Regions from separate parts of the Corynebacterium hansenii genome, predicted to be linked through region 1. Evidence: predicted binding sites of a transcription regulator. Region 1 holds the regulator's gene; the other holds the start of a gene.
What was found. The regulator LexA, encoded in region 1, represses DNA repair genes until DNA is damaged. The targets are predictions, from matches to a motif close to CGAACANNTGTTCG.
Positions count from the first base shown of each region.

Region 1 (8,900 bases):
CAACCCTGCTCTGGGCGTGCGCGGTCTGCGCATCTCGCGCTCGAGCTCCGGCCTGATGGAGCGCCAGCTCGACGCCATCGCGTTGGCGGGGGAGAAGGCCGGCCGCGGCGAGGGGGCGCCGACGTGGGTGATGGCGCCGATGGTGGCGACGCTGGAGGAGGCCGAGTGGTTCGCGGGCCTGTGCCGCGAGCGCGGCCTCACCCCGGGCGCGATGATCGAGATCCCGGCCGCCGCGCTGATGAGCCACGACCTGATGAAGGTGCTGGACTTCGTGTCCATCGGCACCAACGACCTGACGCAGTACGCGATGGCCGCCGACCGTCTTTCGCCGCACCTGGCATACCTGACGGATCCGTGGCAGCCGGCTGTGCTGCGGCTGATCGACATGACGTGCAAGTCGGGCCGGGACACGGGCACTCCCGTGGGCGTTTGCGGCGAGGCGGCCGCGGATCCGTTGCTGGCCTGCGTGCTCGTGGGCCTCGGCGTGAACTCGCTGTCCGCCGCGGCCACGGCCCTGCCGGGCGTGGGCGCGCAGTTGGCTGAGGTCACCGCCCAACAGTGCGCCGATGCCGCCCGCGTCGCGCTGGATGCGTCGGACGCCGACGGTGCCCGCGCCGCCGTGCGCGAGCTTTTCGGCTTGGAGTAGTGGCGGGCCGCCGGCAATTGTGTCCCGTGACGTTGCGATTGGCTTCTGCGGCGGTTGAGCCGTCCCGCCACCGCAACCCGCTGGGATGCACCGGCTAACCCACCCCGAATGCGCAACCCCACCCGCTGTAACGGGTGGGGTTGCGCATTCGGGGTGGGTTTACGTCAAAGTGCCGTGCATCGACCGGATGGAGGGAGGGCGGGTGCCCGGTGCGGCGATTCTCCGGCTGCCGCCTCCATCGGTGGGCGTCCGCCAGCCCATCAGCCTGCGTTCGTCGCGGGCACCCACCGGCACTGGACCATCCCAGGTCCCGCGATGCCCCAATAGCCGGCGTCCGCAGCCTCACGCGATATGACGGTTAAAGCCGTCGCAGGACGCTGACGACGCGGCCGAGGATGGTCACGCCCGCGTCGACCGGAATTGGCTCGAAGGCCTCGTTGTGGGGGAGCAGCCACTTGCCCGAGCGGTCTTCGTGCCATTCCTTGACGGTGGCCTCGCTGTCGGCCCCGCCGTCGATCATCGCGGCGACGTAATCGCCGTTCTCGGCGGTGTGCTGCGACTTCACCACGACCCAGTCGCCGTCGAAGATGCCCGCGTCGACCATCGATTCGCCGACGACGCGGAGCATGTACAGCTCGCCGGACTCGACGAGCTCGGCGGGCAGCGCCATGTGCTCGTCGATGCTCTGCTCCGCGAGGATCGGGTTGCCGGCCGCGATCTGGCCGACGATGGGGACGTAGGTGGGGGCGGCGGCGCCTTCCGGAACGTCGGGGACGGTGGCCGTCTTCGGCTTCGGACCGGGCTTGCCCGCGTGGGTGTCGAGCTTCTGCTTCAGATCGCGCACGTCCACGGCGCGGGGCTTGTGGGGGTCACGGCGCAGCGCGCCCTTCTTCTCCAGTTCCTTGAGCTGGTACGCCACGGAAGATGTCGAGTTGAGCCCGACGGCGTCGCCGATCTCCCGGATGCTCGGCGGGTACCCGCGCAACGACACCGCGTCCTGGATGACCTCGAGGATCCGCCGCTGGCGATCGGTCAACGCTTGCTTGCTCGGCTGCTTCTTGTCGGCCATGTTTCCACTCCCACTGGGTTAGGTCGTGCTCGATTGCGTCGTGCTCTGGTCGATCGGCCATCGGGACGATCGGGTCTGCGAACCCGTGCCTGCCGTTCGAACACGACACTACACCAAACGACGACGGGGTGGCACAACTGTTCGAAGTTTTCGCCCCCGTGTCTGGACGGGATCCGAACGCGGTGCTATAAATCGAACACAGGAACGCAGTCGAACATCCGTGCAGTGAATTCGGGCGGCATTTTCGAATCCGTTTCGTATCCTGACCGCGGATGACCGGATGGAAGGAACCAACCGATGACCGCCTTTATCGAAGACTACCGCACGTCCACCGTGAACTGGTACAACGACGACTTGGGACTCTACGTCCCGTCGTGGGTCGGGGAGCAGTCGCGCCCCGCGTCGCCGCCGGAGCGCGACCGTGGTAAGGCCTCCGGTGTTCGAACCGGTGCGCCCGCGGATCGAACGCGGGTCCGCACTTCACGTCGGCCCTCCAGTCGTCGCCCGGGCGGTGTTTCCGGGCCCTCGCGGCGTCCGAACACACGGGGAATGAAACTCAATTCGGCGCCCACCCACGGTGTTTCGAACATCGCGCACGTGCGCGACGGGCGTTCGATCGTGCGGGGCCCCGTCCAGGGGGTGCGGCGCAATGCCGTCTCCCTCGCCATCGTCGCCGGCGTGGGCGCCGTGTTCGGGCTCATGCTCCACTTCTCCGGGTTGGGGGCGCCGACCCCCGATGCCCCTCCGGCCCCGACCTACGTCGGCGTCTCCTCCACCGGCGCGAATGGTGCGTCGGACACGGCGGACGCCGCGCTCAAGTAGGGCAGCCGGCGCACCGTCGAGTGGCCTAACGGGCGATTAAGAGGTGGCCGCCCGGCCCCGTATGCTCGTATGCGTGCATTGCCAGTTTTGCCACCATGACCAGACGAAGGTCATCGATTCGCGTCTCATCGACGACGGTATGACCATCCGCCGCCGGCGGGAGTGCCTGGCGTGCGGGAAACGTTTCAGCACCCTCGAACGGTCGCAGCTCATCGTCGTCAAGCGGGACGGCGTCGTGGAGGATTTCAGCCGCGACAAGGTGATCCGCGGCGTGCGACGCGCGTGCCAGGGCCGAGATCTGCCCGAGGCGTCGCTGAAGCTGCTGGCGCAGCAGGTGGAGGAGACCCTTCGTTCCAAGGGCACTCCGCGCGTCAACTCCAACGACATCGGGCTGGCGATCCTCGAACCGCTGCGCGACCTCGACGAAGTCGGCTACCTGCGCTTCGCGTCGGTGTACAAGTCCTTCACCTCCGCGCAGGACTTCGAAAACGAGATCCTGGCGCTGCGCAACCGCGAAAAGTAAGCCGCGGCGATTGGGGCACGGCAAGTAGACAGCGCCGGTCATAACGCGGCACGAATCCGGCACCGGGCAAGCGAGGCCAGCCGCCCCGCCCGGGAAGCACGGGCGCGATGGCCCGGCCCCGCCCGGTTCTACCGCAGCTTGTCGATCGCCTTCTTCACGCGCTGCGGCGACACCGTCCGAGCCGTGCCCAGGCGCTGCGCGAACAAACTCACCCGCAGCTCCTGGATCATCCAGCCGATGTCGCGCACGGCGGCGGACTTGCGCCGGCCCTCGGGAAGACGGGCCAGGCGCTTCTCCAGATGCTCCGCGACCTCCGCGACCTCGTCCTCCAGCTCCGCATCGCGGTCGGGATCCGTTGCCATGTCGGCCAGCCTGATCTCCATCGCCTCCAGGTAACGGGGCAGGTGACGCAGATGTGCCCACCCGTGTCGCGCGACGGCGCCCTTGGGCAGCATGAACTCCAACTGCCCGCGCATGTCGTCGATCGCCGGGCCGTCCCACTCGTTCAACTGCGACACCACCCGGTGATACGCGGGCAGGGCCTTGGCCATGCCGACGACGAGCTGCCGGACCTGGCCCGGCACCTGCGGCTTCACCGAATCGCGCAGCTTCGCGTACTCGGCGGGGTCGCGCACCGGGCCGCCGGCGTCCATCATGCGGTCGCGGACGACGGTGACGCGGCAATCCTCGACCAGGCCTTCGGCGCCTCCGTGCGGCCAGGCGTCGACGGCCACGCGCTGTTGCAGCGGAAGCCCCTTGACCATGGACTTCGCCTGCACCGGGCAATCGCGCAGCAGCATGGTCAGGGTCGCGGTCACCAGCGACGCCTTGGCCTGCGCCTCCGTGGGCACGACCTTCACGGCGACGCCGTCCTTCGTGGCCACCAGCGTCGGATACGCGGTGACCTTCTGGCCATCGACCGTGTTCTCCACGGTTTCCGGCACCGCGCCGATGTTGTCGGCCGTCCACTGCTTCACCGCGGCGTGCTCGGACGCGCCCGCGGCCTTGGACACGGCGGTGGTCACCTGTCCGGCGCGCCGCTTCTGCAGGGCCTTCAGGTCCCGGTCCTGGTCGGTGACCTTGCCGCGGCGGTCGACGGTGGCGAAGTTGAACCGCAGGTGCGGCGGCAGCTTAGTCACGTCGAAGTCGTCGGCGTTGATGCCGGAGCCGCCCAACTGCCGCAGGGCATCGGCCAGCGACTCCCGCAGCGGCCGGGCGTAGGGCGTCATGGACGCCAGCGCACGGGCGGCGAAATCGGGGGCGGGGACGACGGAACGTCGCGAAGCCTTCGGCAGCGTGCGGATCAGCGATTCCGCCAGCTCCTGCCGCAGGCCGGGGACCAGCCAATCGAAGCCCTCGTCGCGCAGGCCGGCGAGCAGGGGCACGGGGACGTGGAGGGTGACGCCGTCGTCGTCGGCGCCGGGCTCGAAACGGTAGGACAGCCGGAAATCCAGCGTGCCCTGCTGCCACAGATCCGGGAACGCCACCGCGGACACGTCGTGGGAATCCGGATTAACCAGCGCATTGGGGTCGAAGTCGAGCAGGTGCGGGTCCGACTGCGAGGTCTTCTTCCACCACCGGTCGAAGTTCGCGGCCGTCGTCGCGGACTGCGGGATCTTGGCGTCGTAGAAGGCGTAGAGGGTGTCGTCGTCGACGACGATGCCGCGGCGGCGGGCCTTGTCCTCGATGCGCGCGGCCTCTTCGAGCTTCGCGCGGTTGTCGGCGAAGAACCTGTGGTGGGTGGTCCATTCCCCGTCGACGAGCGCGTGGCGGATGAACATCTCGCGCGCCGCCGCCGGGTCGACGCGGTGGTAGGGCACCGCGCGGTCGACGATGACGGGGACGCCGTAGAGCGTCGACTTCTGGTACGCCATCGCCGCGCCCCGCTTGGTGGACCAGTGCGGCTCGGAGTACTGGTGCTTGAGCAGGTGCGAGGCCAGCTTCTCCACCCACGCGGGCTCGATGCGGGCGGCGTCGCGGGCGAAGGTGCGGGAGGTCTCCACGATCTCCGCGGCCATCACCCAGCGCGGCGGCTTCTTCGACAGCGCCGACGCCGGATGCACCAGGAACTTGGTGTTGCGGGTGCCGGTGAACTCCTTGCCCTCGCCTTCGCGCACGCCGATCTGCGACAGCAGGCCGGCCAGCAGCGACTGGTGGATGGCGTCGGGGGAGGGTTCGTTGCCCTCGACCGACCAGTTCCAGCCGAGATCGGCGACGACCTGGTTGAGCTGGCGGATCAGATCCTGCCATTCGCGCACGCGCATGTAGTGCAGGAACTCGCGCTGGCACATCTTGCGGAACTGGTTGCCGGATAGTTCGCGGCGCTTTGCCTGCAGGTGGTCCCACAGCTTCAGGTAGGAGAGGAAGTCGCTGGTCGTGTCCTTGAACCGGGCGTGCGCCTGGTCGGCCTGCGCCTGCTTCTCCAGCGGTCGTTCGCGGACGTCCTGCAGGCTCAGCGCCGCGACGACCACGGTGACCGGCTTCAGCGCGCCGTTGACGTGCGCCTCCACGAGCATTCGCGCGAGCCGCGGGTCGACCGGGATGCGCGCCAGTTCGCGGCCGGTGGGCGTCAACGCCAGCTCCGGTTCCTGCCCCCGCTTTTCGCTTGACGACGTCCCGGCGCCCGCCTCGGGCTTGGCCAGCGCGCCAAGTTCGTCGAGGAGCTGGACGCCGTCGCGGATGGCCTTGTGGTCGGGTGCGTCGACGAACGGGAAGGCCGCGACGTCGCCAAGCCCCAAATTGGCCATCTGGAGGATGACCGAAGCCAGATTGGTGCGCTGGATCTCCGGGTCGGTGAACTCCGGCCGCGACAGGAAGTCCTCTTCGGAATACAGGCGGATGGCGATGCCGTCGGCGACGCGGCCGCACCGGCCCGAGCGCTGGTTGGCGCTGGCCTGGCTGACCGGCTCGACGGGCAGGCGCTGGACCTTCGTGCGCGTGGAATAGCGGGAAATGCGGGCGGTGCCCGTGTCCACGACGTAGTGGATGCCCGGCACGGTCAGCGACGTTTCGGCGATGTTGGTGGCCAGCACGATGCGGCGCGAAGAATGCGGGCCGAAGACCCGGTGCTGCTCGGCGTTCGACAGGCGGCCGAAGAGGGGGAGGACCTCGACGCCGCGCCACTTCTGGCCGTCGATGGCCTCGGCGGCCTCGCGGATCTCGCGCTCGCCGGAGAAGAACACCAGGATGTCCCCGTCGCCCTCGCGCATCAGCTCGCGGCAGGCGTCGACCACGCCGTCGACCGGGTCGATGTCCGTGACGCGCGTTTCCACCTGCCCGTTCTTGCGCGTGACGGTCTCCTCGACGACCAGCGGCCGGTAGCGGACCTCGACGGGGTACGTGCGGCCGGACACCTCGATGATCGGCGCGGGATTGCCGTCGGCGTCGGCGAAATGCTCCGCGAAGCGCTCCGGGTCGATCGTCGCCGAGGTGATGATGACCTTCAGGTCCGGGCGCTTGGGCAGGAGGCGCTTGAGGTAGCCGAGCAGGAAGTCGATGTTGAGGCTGCGTTCGTGGGCCTCGTCGATGATGATCGTGTCGTAGTCGAGCAGCAGCCGGTCGCGCTGGATTTCGGCGAGCAGGATGCCGTCGGTCATGAGCTTGACGCACGTGTCGCGGCCGACCCGGTCGTCGAAGCGGATGGCGTAGCCGACGTGGCCGCCGATCTTCTCGCCCAGCTCCTCGGCGATGCGCTCGGCGACGGTGCGGGCGGCCAGGCGGCGCGGCTGCGTGTGTCCGATTTTTCCCCGCACGCCGCGGCCGAGGTCGAGCAGGATCTTGGGGATCTGCGTGGTCTTGCCCGAGCCGGTCTCGCCCGCGATGACCGTGACCTGGTTGTTCTCGATGGCCTCGGCGATGTCGTCGCGGCGGGCCGACACCGGCAGCGACGCCGGGTAGGTGATTTTCGGGATCGACGCGCGCCGCTCCTCGACCCGCAGCCGCGCCAGCTCGATGTCCTCCGAGATCGCGTGGATCGCCGCGGGGGCCGACGCCCGCTTGAGGCGGCGGCGGAAGCTGCGCGCCTCGGCGAAGGTGACGCCGTCCAGGCGGGCGTAGACGGGCCGCTTGTCGACGTGCGGGCGGTCGCCGCGGGAGGCGCCGGCGTCGCGGCGCGCGCGTCGCTGACCGCCGCGATCGGGGCGGCCGGAATGGGATTTCTGCTCAGACATGGTTGACGACCAGGGTAGCCGCCGGCGGTGTCGGGGATATCACTGGCACGCTGCGCCGTTCGATGCGGCAATGGCGTGGGCGTTCACTAAGGTTTTTCTCATGAATTCCGTCTTGATCGCCGTTCTGGTGATGCTCGTCCTCGCGGTATCGCGGGTCCATGTCGTCCTCGCGCTGTTCATCGGCGCACTCGTCGGCGGTCTGCTCGGCGGTCTCGGCTTCGACGGGACGCTCGTGGCGTTCCAGGAAGGGCTCTCCGGCGGCGCGCGCATCGCGCTGAGCTACGCGCTGCTCGGCGCCTTCGCCATGGCCGTCGCCCAGTCGGGGCTGCCGCAGTTGCTGGCCAACAAGATCATCGGCGCGGTCACGGGCAAGGATCCCTCGGAAAACAGCCGGGCGGTGGGCGTGGTCAAGTGGTCGCTGCTCGCGGGCTTCACGCTGATGGCGGTGCTGTCGCAGAACCTCATCCCGGTGCACATCGCGTTCATCCCGCTGATCGTGCCGCCGCTGCTGTACGTGATGAACAAGCTGCGCATCGACCGCCGCGCCGCCGCGTGCGCGCTGACGTTCGGCCTGGTGACCACCTACATGTTCATCCCGCTGGGCTTCGGCTCGATCTTCCTCAACGACATCCTGCTGGCGAACATCGGCAACGCGGGCCTGGACACCCGCGGCATCAACATCCTGCAGGCGATGGGCATCCCGGCGGCCGGCATGTTCGCGGGCCTGCTGGTGGCGGTGTTCGTCACCTACCGCAAGCCGCGCGAGTACGCGGACGTCGAGATGGCCGAGGCGACCGGGACGGGGGCGCCGCGCAAGTCGGGCGCGGGCGACCCGGATGCGGCGGGCGATTCCGCGGCGGTCGGCAGCATCGCGGCGGTGGCGTCGGGGAGCATCGAGAAGCGCAAGATCTACATCGCCCTGGCGGCCATCTTCGTCACGTTCGCCATCCAGGTGTGGATGCAGTCCACCGACTTCGAGGCGGAGTCCCTGCTGATGGGCGCGGTGGCCGGCCTGGCGGTGTTCATGGTCACCGGCGGCGTGAAGTGGCGCCAGGCCGACGACGTCTTCACCGCGGGCATGAAGATGATGGCGCTGATCGGCTTCATCATGATCTCCGCGCAGGGCTTCGCCGCCGTGATGACCAAGACCGGCGACGTGCAGCCGCTGGTCGAGGCGTCGGCCGACATGTTCGCGGGATCGAAGGCCGCGGCGGCGATCGCGATGCTCATCGTCGGGCTCATCGTCACCATGGGCATCGGCTCGTCGTTCTCCACGCTGCCGATCATCACCGCCATCTACGTGCCGCTGTGCACGGCGATGGGCTTCTCGCCGCTGGCGACGGTGGCCATCATCGGCACGGCCGGCGCGCTGGGCGACGCCGGTTCGCCGGCGTCGGACTCCACGCTGGGTCCGACGTCGGGCCTCAACGCCGACGGCCAGCACGATCACATCCGCGATTCCGTGATCCCGACGTTCCTGCACTTCAACCTGCCGCTGCTCGCGGCAGGCTGGATCGCCGCGATGGTTCTGTAGGTTCCGTTCCCGGCGTCACCGCCTGCTTTGCGACGGCGCTTGGGCCCGGGCTCCGTCCGGATCGGGGCAACTGGCGGCGCAGGTCGACGAGTTCGATGGGTTGACCGAGGTCGATGCCGGCGAATTCGACTTGCGGC
Region 1 covers NZ_CP047211.1:1,360,628-1,369,527, forward strand. Annotated here, with positions in the region: gene ptsP (phosphoenolpyruvate--protein phosphotransferase) at 1-646, shown strand, start outside; gene lexA (transcriptional repressor LexA) at 1,005-1,715, opposite strand; gene CHAN_RS06045 (hypothetical protein) at 2,265-2,537, shown strand; gene nrdR (transcriptional regulator NrdR) at 2,611-3,060, shown strand; gene hrpA (ATP-dependent RNA helicase HrpA) at 3,189-7,229, opposite strand; partial or broken gene CHAN_RS13740 (transporter permease) at 7,360-7,527, shown strand; partial or broken gene CHAN_RS06060 (Na+/H+ antiporter NhaC family protein) at 7,669-8,763, shown strand; gene CHAN_RS06065 (hypothetical protein) at 8,864-8,900, shown strand, end outside.

Region 2 (8,900 bases), 1.5 Mb from region 1:
CGCGACCACAGGAGGATCGCGACGACGACGGCCGCCCAGCCGATGAGCAGCGGACCGACGGTTCCGAACAGCGTCCGCAGGTTGAGCAGCACCAGCACGCCGCCGATGACGATGCCCAGCGTCCGGGGATCCAGGCGGCCGACCAGGAACGCGGCCACGGGCGCGGCCAGCATTCCGCCGAGCAGCAGCCCCAGGATCGGCAGCGCATGGTCGGAGAACTCCCGGTGGAGCAGCGGCAGGAAGCCGACCACGGCGGCGGCGGTGACCAGGAACTCGGCGGCGGAGACGGTGCCGATGATCTTCCGGGGACTGTCGGCCTCGGCGCTCATGAGCGTCGAGGTGGTCACCGGACCCCAACCCCCGCCGCCCGTGGCGTCGAGAAGCCCTCCGACCAGGCCCAACGGGCCCAGCTTCGCCCATCCCCACCGCTTGGCCGCGGCATTGGGGCGGCCGGGCAGGAAGGCGAAGCGCATGAGCACCCACAGGCCGAGCAGCAGCAGGATCGTGGAGGTCACGGGTTTGGCGGTGTCGCCGTCGAGTCCGGACAGGAAGGTGGCGCCGATGAAGGCACCGGCGGCGCCCGGCGCGCCGAGCCGCAGTACGCGGCCCCAGTCGACGTTGCCGAACCGCCAGTGCGACGCGCCGGAGGCCAGCGTCGTGCCGACCTCCACCACGTGCACGACGGCCGACGCCGCGGCGGCGCCGGTGCCGGTCATCATGAACAGGGTCGTCGCCGTCACGCCGAATGCCATGCCGAGCGTGCCGTCGACCAATTGGGCCCCGAGGCCGATCAACGCGAACAGTGCGATTCTTTCCATGGGCCGAACACTAGACAGGCCGGTCTGTTCGGCGCGGGGTTCGTGTCACGGTGAATCGAACCCCGCGTTTCCCGCGCCGATTGGCCACGATCGGCACCCATGACCATTCCCGCACCCGAATCCCGCCCCCTGCGCGTCGCCGTCGTCGGCTCGGGCCCCGCCGGCATCTACGCCGCCGACGCGCTGATCAAATCCGGCCACCCCGTGTCCATCGACCTCATCGAACGCCTGCCCGCGCCGTTCGGCCTGATCCGCTACGGCGTGGCCCCCGACCATCCGCGCATCAAGGGCATCGTCAAGAGCCTGCACCGCGTGCTGGACAAGCCCGAGGTCCGGCTCCTGGGCAACGTGGACGTCGGGCGCGACGTCACCGTCGGGGAACTCCGGGGGCTTTACGACGCCATCGTCTTCGCCACCGGCGCCACCGGCGACCGCGACCTGGACGTCCCCGGCGCGGATCTCGACGGCCACCACGGGGCCGGCGAGTTCGTGGGCTTCTACGACTCGCATCCGGAGTTCGCCCGCTCATGGGACCTCTCCGCCGAGTCCGTCGCCGTCGTCGGCGTGGGCAACGTCGGCCTGGACGTCGCCCGCATCCTGGCGAAAACCGCCGATGAGCTGCTGTCCACCGAGATCGCCGACAACGTCCACGACGCCCTGTCCGTCAACGCCGCCCGCACCATCCACGTCTTCGGCCGCCGCGGGCCGGCGCAGGCGAAGTTCACGCCGCTCGAGCTGAAGGAGCTCGACCACTCCCCGACCATCGAGGTCGTCGTCGACCCGCGGGACATCGCCTACGACGCCGCATCCGAATCCGCCCGCCGCGAGTCGAAGATCGTGGACCAGGTGTGCTCGATCCTGGAGGACTACGCCATCCGCGAGCCCAAGGGCGCGCCGCACAAGTTGCACATCCACTTCTTCGAATCGCCCGTCGCACTGCTCGGCGACGACGGCCGCGTCACCGCCATCCGCACCGAGCGCACCGAACTCGACGGCGAGGGCGGCGTCCGCGGCACCGGCACGTTCACCGACTGGCCGGTCGGCGCCGTCTACCGCGCCGTCGGCTACCGTTCCGACGCCGTCCCCGGCGTGCCCTTCGACGAGCGCCGGGCCGTCATCCCCAACGACGGCGGCCGCGTCGACGGCGCCCCAGGCCTGTACACGACCGGGTGGGTGCGCCGCGGCCCCGTCGGGCTGATCGGCAACACCAAGGGCGACGCCAACGAGGTCGTCGCGAACCTCCTGGCCGATTGGACCGGCGGGCTGCTCGAAGCGGCGGCCGACCCGTCGGAAAGCGCGGTCGATGCCTTCCTGGCGGAACGCGGCATCGAATGGACCACGTGGGAGGGGTGGCACGCCCTCGACGCCGCCGAACGCGCGGCCGGCGCCGCCGTGGGCCGCGAGCGCAAGAAGATCGTCGAATGGGCCGACATGGTGCGCCATTCGCGCAGCGGGAGCGCCGTGCTCGCCGCGCGCTGACGCGGGCCGCTAAAGTTGTCTCATGGCTTACCACGCGGATTCGTCGGACGTTCAGAACAAGGAAATCCTGACCTGGGAAGGCTTCGGCGACGCCTCGCGCGAGCTGGCCCAGACCATCGCGGATGACGGCTTCGAGCCCGAGGTCATCATCGCGATCGCCCGCGGCGGCCTGGTCGCTGCGGGCGCCCTGAGCTACGCGCTGGGGGTGAAGCTTTCCGACGCCATCAACGTCGAGTTCTACACCGACGTCCACAAGACCCTGCCGGACCCGATCCTGCTGGAGCCGCTGCTGGACGTCGAGGCGATCACCGGCCGCAAGCTGCTGGTCGTCGACGACGTCGCCGATTCCGGACGCACCCTGAAGCTCGTGCTGGAGCTACTGTCCGAGCAGGGCGCCGAGGTCCGCTCCGCCGTCCTGTACGAGAAGTCCGTGTCCGTGGTCAAGCCCGACTACACCTGGCGCCACACCGACGAATGGATCGTCTTCCCCTGGTCCGCCGAGCCCCCGGTGACGCCGAAGGCTTAGCTTTTCGGGGCGCGGGGGGCTTGCTTGACGACGGCCTGGCGTGATTCGGATTCCGTCGGTTCTTCGATTCCGCCGGTTCTTCGGGGGCGTTTTCCAGGTTCCGCCGTTTTTCCGGGCGATGGTTTTCGGCCTCGTCCGATTTCCGGGCAACGTGAGATTCCTTGCGGCGTTTCCGATGTCGCGAGGGTTCCGTTTCCCTAGTCGAACACCTGATCGATTTTCGAGCGATCCGGGGCCTTTTCTCGCAGCCTCAATCCGGCGCGTGTTCTAGTGTGCGAACTGACGGACGAAGAGGAGATCGCGTGCGGGGCGCGATCGGCGGCCGTCGGATACCGGGGGAACTGCGATGCGGGATCACGCATCCGATCCGAGACCAAGTCAATCGAGACCAACCCACCAAGCCCAAACCAACCACCGTCCCAACGCCTACGACGCCGCTTGCTCGACCGACGCGGCCCGGTGGGCGCACGAGTTCGCGACGGCGCTGTCCATCGTCGGCATCCGGCGCAACCGTGACGATCTGCGCATCGCGGAAGCCTGCGCGCCGCCCGACGGGACCGGCGACGTCGCCGATCACCTCGCCCACGTGGCGCTGCAGTTGGGCATGACGCCGGGCGTGGCGGAATCGTACGTCGACGTCGGCGTGATGCTGCGGAGGTTCCCGCGGCTGGCGCGGGTGCTCCGGAGCCGCGGCCACCTGCCGTTTTCCCATCTGCGGGTGCTCGCCGGCTGCACGCTGACCGCACCCGACGAGATCCTTGCCGAGCTCGAGGACCGCCTGCTTCCGCTGGTCCTGCCCAAGCGCGACGGGCAGGCGTTGAAGGGGTGGCGGGCGCTGCACAATCGGGTCCAGGAGGTCATCGGGCGGATCGAGCCCCTGGCCCGGCCCCGCGACATCGACGCGGATCACACGGATGCGCCCGATCCGGATGCGGACCCGGACGCGCCGCCCGAAGAGTTCATCACCGTCGAGGAAGGCGGGCGAACGGACCTGCTGATGGCCCAGATGGACAAGGCGAGGGCGTTCGAGGTGATGGCCGTCCTCGACGCGATCTGCGCGAAGGAAGGCTGCTCGCGGGTGGAGGCGCTGACCCACTTGGTGAGGGGCACGTGCGAGGTGACGGTGACGTTGAACGTCTACAAGAGCTGGGAAACCGGCGACACCTGGGTGCCGGGCGCCGGCGGGTGGGTCGACGGGGCCTTCGCCGAGGACTGGGTGGCCATGGCCGACGGAGCCCGACTCTGCGGCGACTCCGCCACCGGCGGTTATGCGCCGTCGGACGCGCAGAAGGCGTTCATCATCGGCCGCGACGGCACCTGCCGATTCCCCGGCTGCGACCGCCCAGCCCACCACACCGAGGCCGACCACGTGGAGAACTTCGATCACGAGAACCCGGAGGCCGGCGGCGCGACCGACACGGAGAACCTCCACTGCCTGTGCAAGAAGCACCACGACCTGAAGACGCGGAAGATGTGGGACGTTCTTCGCAAGCCCGACGGCACCGAATACTGGACGTCGCGCTCCACCGGCCTCGTCGCGGTCAGCGTGCCCTCCGGGCCGCTCGCCGGCGCGCACCGCACGAACTTCACCGCCCGGCAGATGCGCAGGCGCCGCACGCTGGCCGAGCACAACGAAAAGCGGCTGCGGATCCTCGAAAACGAGCGCCGCATCGCCGCCGAGGCCCGGGAAGCCCGGCGCCGCGCCGACGAGGAAAGGAAGAAGCTCGACGACGCTCTGTGGGCGGCGTGATGGCCGGCCGCTTAATCCACCGAGACGCTCAGCGCCGACGCGGCCTTGAACGCGTTTTCGCGTGCGGCGTCGACGTCCTCGGCGGTGGACACGGCCACGCCCATGCGGCGGCGGTCATGAGCCTCCGGCTTGCCGAAGATGCGCACGTCCGTCTCGGGCACCGCCATGGCTTCGGCGAGCCCGGAATACTTCGGGGCGGGGCCGTCGCACTTGCCGTACACGACGGCCGACGCACCCGGCGTCGTCAGCGTGACGTCGATGGGCAGCCCCAGGATCGCCCGCGCGTGGAGCTCGAACTCCGAGAACCGCTGCGTGCCCATGGTGACCAGCCCCGTGTCATGCGGGCGGGGGCTGACCTCGGAGAACCACACGTCGTCGCCGCGGACGAACAACTCCACGCCGAAAATGCCGCGACCGCCCAGCGCACCCGTGATGCGGGCGGCGACGGAACGGGCGTTGTCCAGCGCGACCTGCGACATCGGCATCGGCTGCCAGGACTCGACGTAATCGCCGTCGACCTGGCGGTGGCCGATGGGTTCGCAGAACCACGTCGCCGGCTCGCCCGTCGCGGGATCGATGGAGCGGACGGTGAGCAGGGTGATCTCGTAGTCGAAGTCGACGAAACCCTCCACGATGACGCGGCCCGACGACACCCGGCCGCCGCTCATCGCGTGCTCCCACGCGGCGGGGACGTCGGCGGCGGCGCGGACGGTGGACTGGCCCTTGCCGGACGAGCTCATCACGGGCTTGACGACGCACGGCAGCCCGACTTCGTCGACCGCATCGAGGAATTCCTCGCGGGTGGACGCGAAGCGGTAGCGCGATGTCGGCAAGCCGATCTCCTCGGCCGCCAGGCGGCGGATGCCCTCGCGGTTCATGGTCAGCTGCGCGGCGCGGGCGGTCGGGATGACGGTGACGTCGCCGGCGTCCTCGAGCTCCACCAGCGCGTCGGTGGCCAGCGCCTCGATCTCCGGGACGATGAAGTGCGGGCGAACCTCCGCGACCAGGTCCTTGACGGCCTGCCCGTCGGTCATGTCCAGCTCATGCCAGAAATGCGCCACCTGGTGCGCCGGGGCGTGGGCGTACCGGTCGGCGGCGTGCACTTCGACGCCGAGGCGCTGGAACGCGATGGCCACCTCCTTGCCCAGCTCTCCGGAACCGAGCAGCAGCACTCGCGTTGCGCCACCCGTGTACGGGGTGCCGGTGGAAGTGGGGGTGAACATGGGATCTCCTCGTGGCATCGCGGCGTTACGACCCCCATCCTACGGTCAGCCCATCACCGACCCCGCCCACAGCATCACCGTCGGCGGATCCACGCAGATCTTCATCTGGTGGCTGATCGTCTCCAGCGCCTCGCGGGAGCCCGGCGGGTAGATGCGCAGACCCTGGGCATCGGCCGTCTTGCACCCGGATTCCGCCTCGACGCGAGACAGCCGGAGGGTGAACCTGGCGGGCCTCGACGGCGTCACCATCGCCTCCCGAGCCGGCTCCTCATTCCGCCCGGCCGCTTCGCCGACCTGGTTGCCCGCGCCGTCGACGGCGCTGACCCCGGGGAATCCGCGCAGGAAACACTGGCTGTCCCCGCGGTAATTCAGGGCGATGTGGATGTACTGCGAACCCGCCGCGCCTTCGACGCGCTCGATCGAGGGGATGAGGTCACTGGCCGGGCAGATGTCGCCGGGCGGGTCGGTCGGCAGGGTGAAAGTGGCGCCGCCTTCGCTTTCGGTCACGGTGTCGGTCTCGGTCGCCGTGCCGGTTTCGGTCTCGGTCTTGGTTTCGGTCTGCGTTTCGGTGACGGGGGCCGATTCCCCGTTTCCGCAGCCGGCCAGCAGCAATGCGGCGGCGATGGGGACGACCGCGACCGCGTACCGGCCTTTTCCGTGCTTGATGTCGCTCATGGTGTCCATGGCCGAACCATAGACTTTCCATTTGCCCCTGAAAATACTATTCCCGCAAGTACCCGGGATTCAGCGCCAGGACGCGCTCGAACTCGGCATGCACGTCGGACGGCTCCACGTGCGAGACGACGTCCACCGCACGCCCCTCCCCGCGCTCCACCGCACCACGGTCGCCGGCGACGGCACGCAGGGTCATGGGCTTTGCGACGGTCTCCACCGTCCCGCACGCGACCATTGCGGCGAAAAGGTCGTGGACCTGCGCCAAGTACCCGATGCCCTGCCCGCGGTGGAACCCGAAATAGAAGCGCAGGGCGTCGGCGACCACGTCGCCCAACTCGCCGGGGATCGCCCACCGCCCGACGTCCTCCGGCCGGACGATGATCGTCTCGGTGACGTCGAGGGGGCAGAGCACCAGCGGCGCGGAATCCTCCGCGAACACCGCCGCCACCGCATCCGGGTCGACCCAGAAATTCCACTCGGCCGTTGGCGTGGTGTTGCCGGGATGATCGACCGCGCCGCCCATGACCGTGATCCGCCCGAACGCCGCCGCCAACCCCGGGTACCGCGCGGCCGTGGTCAAGGGGCCGGTGATCAGGAGGTCGGCGGGACCGTCGTCAAGCACGCGCTTCCACAGGCCCGGCGCGGCGCCGGACGCGTCGCAGGCGCCCACCGACGGCGGGCGGGCGAAACCCAGGCCGAACTCGCCGTGGGTCTCCGGCGTGGTGGTCAGCGGGACCTTCAGCGGCGCGCCGAAACCCGCGGCGACCGGCACGTCCGGGCAGCCGCACAGGTCCAGCACCCAGCGGGAATTGCGCGCCGCCTGGCAGACGGTGGTGTTGCCGGCCGTCGCGGTGACCGCCGCCAGCTCGATCTCCCCCGCCCGGTGCAGACCGGCCAGGTAGATCAGCGCCAGCATGTCGTCGATGCCGGTGTCGACGTCGGCGACGAGGCGGCGCACGGCGATCAGTCCGCCAGCAGGTCGTTGACCACGATCGTCTGGTCGCGGCCCGGGCCGACGCCGACGTAGGAGATGCGGCAGCCCGACAGCTCCTCCAGGCGGGCCAGGTAATCGCGGGCCTTCTCCGGCAGCTCCTCGAGGGTGGTGCAGCCGGTGATGTCCTCGTCCCAGGCGGGCATGGTCTCGTAGATCGGCACCGCGTGGTGGAACTCGGACTGCGTCAGCGGCATCTCGTCGTGGCGGACGCCGTCGACGTCGTAGGCCACGCAGATCGGGATCTCGCCGATGCCGGTGAGCACGTCCAGCTTGGTCACGAACAGGTCCGTGAAACCGTTGACGCGCGACGCGTAGCGGGCCAGCACGGAGTCGTACCAGCCGCAGCGGCGCAGGCGGCCGGTGTTGACGCCCACCTCGCCGCCGGTGGTCTGCAGGAACTCGCCCCACTTGTCGAACAGCTCCGTCGGGAACGGGCCGGCGCCGACGCGGGTGGTGTACGCCTTGATGATGCCCAGCGTCGACGTGATCCGCGTCGGGCCGATGCCCGCGCCCACGCACGCGCCGCCCGACGTCGGGTTCGACGAGGTCACGAAGGGGTACGTGCCGTGGTCGACGTCGAGCATCGTCGCCTGGCCGCCCTCCATGAGGACGTGCTTGCCGGCGTCGAGGGCCTCGTTGAGCACGTACGCGGAGTCGACGACCATCGGCTTCAGGCGGTCCGCGTAGGACATGAAGTAGTCGAAGATGCGGTCGGCCTCGATGGCGCGGCGGTTGTACAGCTTCACCAGGATCTGGTTCTTCTGGTGCAGCGCGGCCTCGATCTTCTGGCGCAGGATCGACTCGTCGAAGATGTCCTGCACGCGCAGGCCCACGCGGCTGACCTTGTCGGCGTACGTCGGGCCGATGCCGCGGCCGGTGGTGCCGATGGCGCGCTTGCCCAGGAAGCGCTCGGTGACGCGGTCCAGAGTCTGGTGGTACGGCGCGACCATGTGGGCGTTGCCGGAAATGCGCAGCTTGGAGGTGTCCGCGCCGCGGGCCTCCAGGCCGTCGATCTCCTCGAACAGGGCCTCCAGGTTGACCACGCAGCCGTTGCCGATCATCGGCGTGGCGTTCTCCGACAGCACGCCGGCGGGCAGGAGCTTCAGCTCGTATTTCTCGCCGCCGACGACGACGGTGTGGCCCGCGTTGTTGCCGCCGTTGGGCTTGACCACGTAATCGACGCGGCCGCCGAGGATGTCGGTCGCCTTGCCCTTGCCCTCGTCGCCCCACTGGGCGCCCACCACGATGATTGCGGCCATGTCTCCACTCCAACAAGTCGGTTGATAAAACCCCCGGCTAGTGTAGTCCCATGCGGATTGTGGCGTTGCGATGCGGTGCGGACGGTTTTCCCCTCATCCCCGGCAGGCGCGATCTGGCGTTCCTCGACGACGTCGCGAAGCAGGCCCTGCCGCACGACGACAACCCGACGCCCGAC
Region 2 covers NZ_CP047211.1:2,864,425-2,873,324, forward strand. Annotated here, with positions in the region: gene CHAN_RS12735 (sulfite exporter TauE/SafE family protein) at 1-818, opposite strand, end outside; gene CHAN_RS12740 (FAD-dependent oxidoreductase) at 918-2,297, shown strand; gene CHAN_RS12745 (phosphoribosyltransferase) at 2,320-2,823, shown strand; gene CHAN_RS12750 (HNH endonuclease signature motif containing protein) at 3,170-4,573, shown strand; gene purT (formate-dependent phosphoribosylglycinamide formyltransferase) at 4,585-5,796, opposite strand; gene CHAN_RS12760 (DUF4232 domain-containing protein) at 5,842-6,480, opposite strand; gene CHAN_RS12765 (nucleoside hydrolase) at 6,518-7,429, opposite strand; gene CHAN_RS12770 (adenylosuccinate synthase) at 7,435-8,724, opposite strand; gene CHAN_RS12775 (hypothetical protein) at 8,775-8,900, shown strand, end outside.
Region 2: the regulator LexA is predicted to act here: its motif matches at 3,026-3,039, upstream of CHAN_RS12750 (HNH endonuclease signature motif containing protein).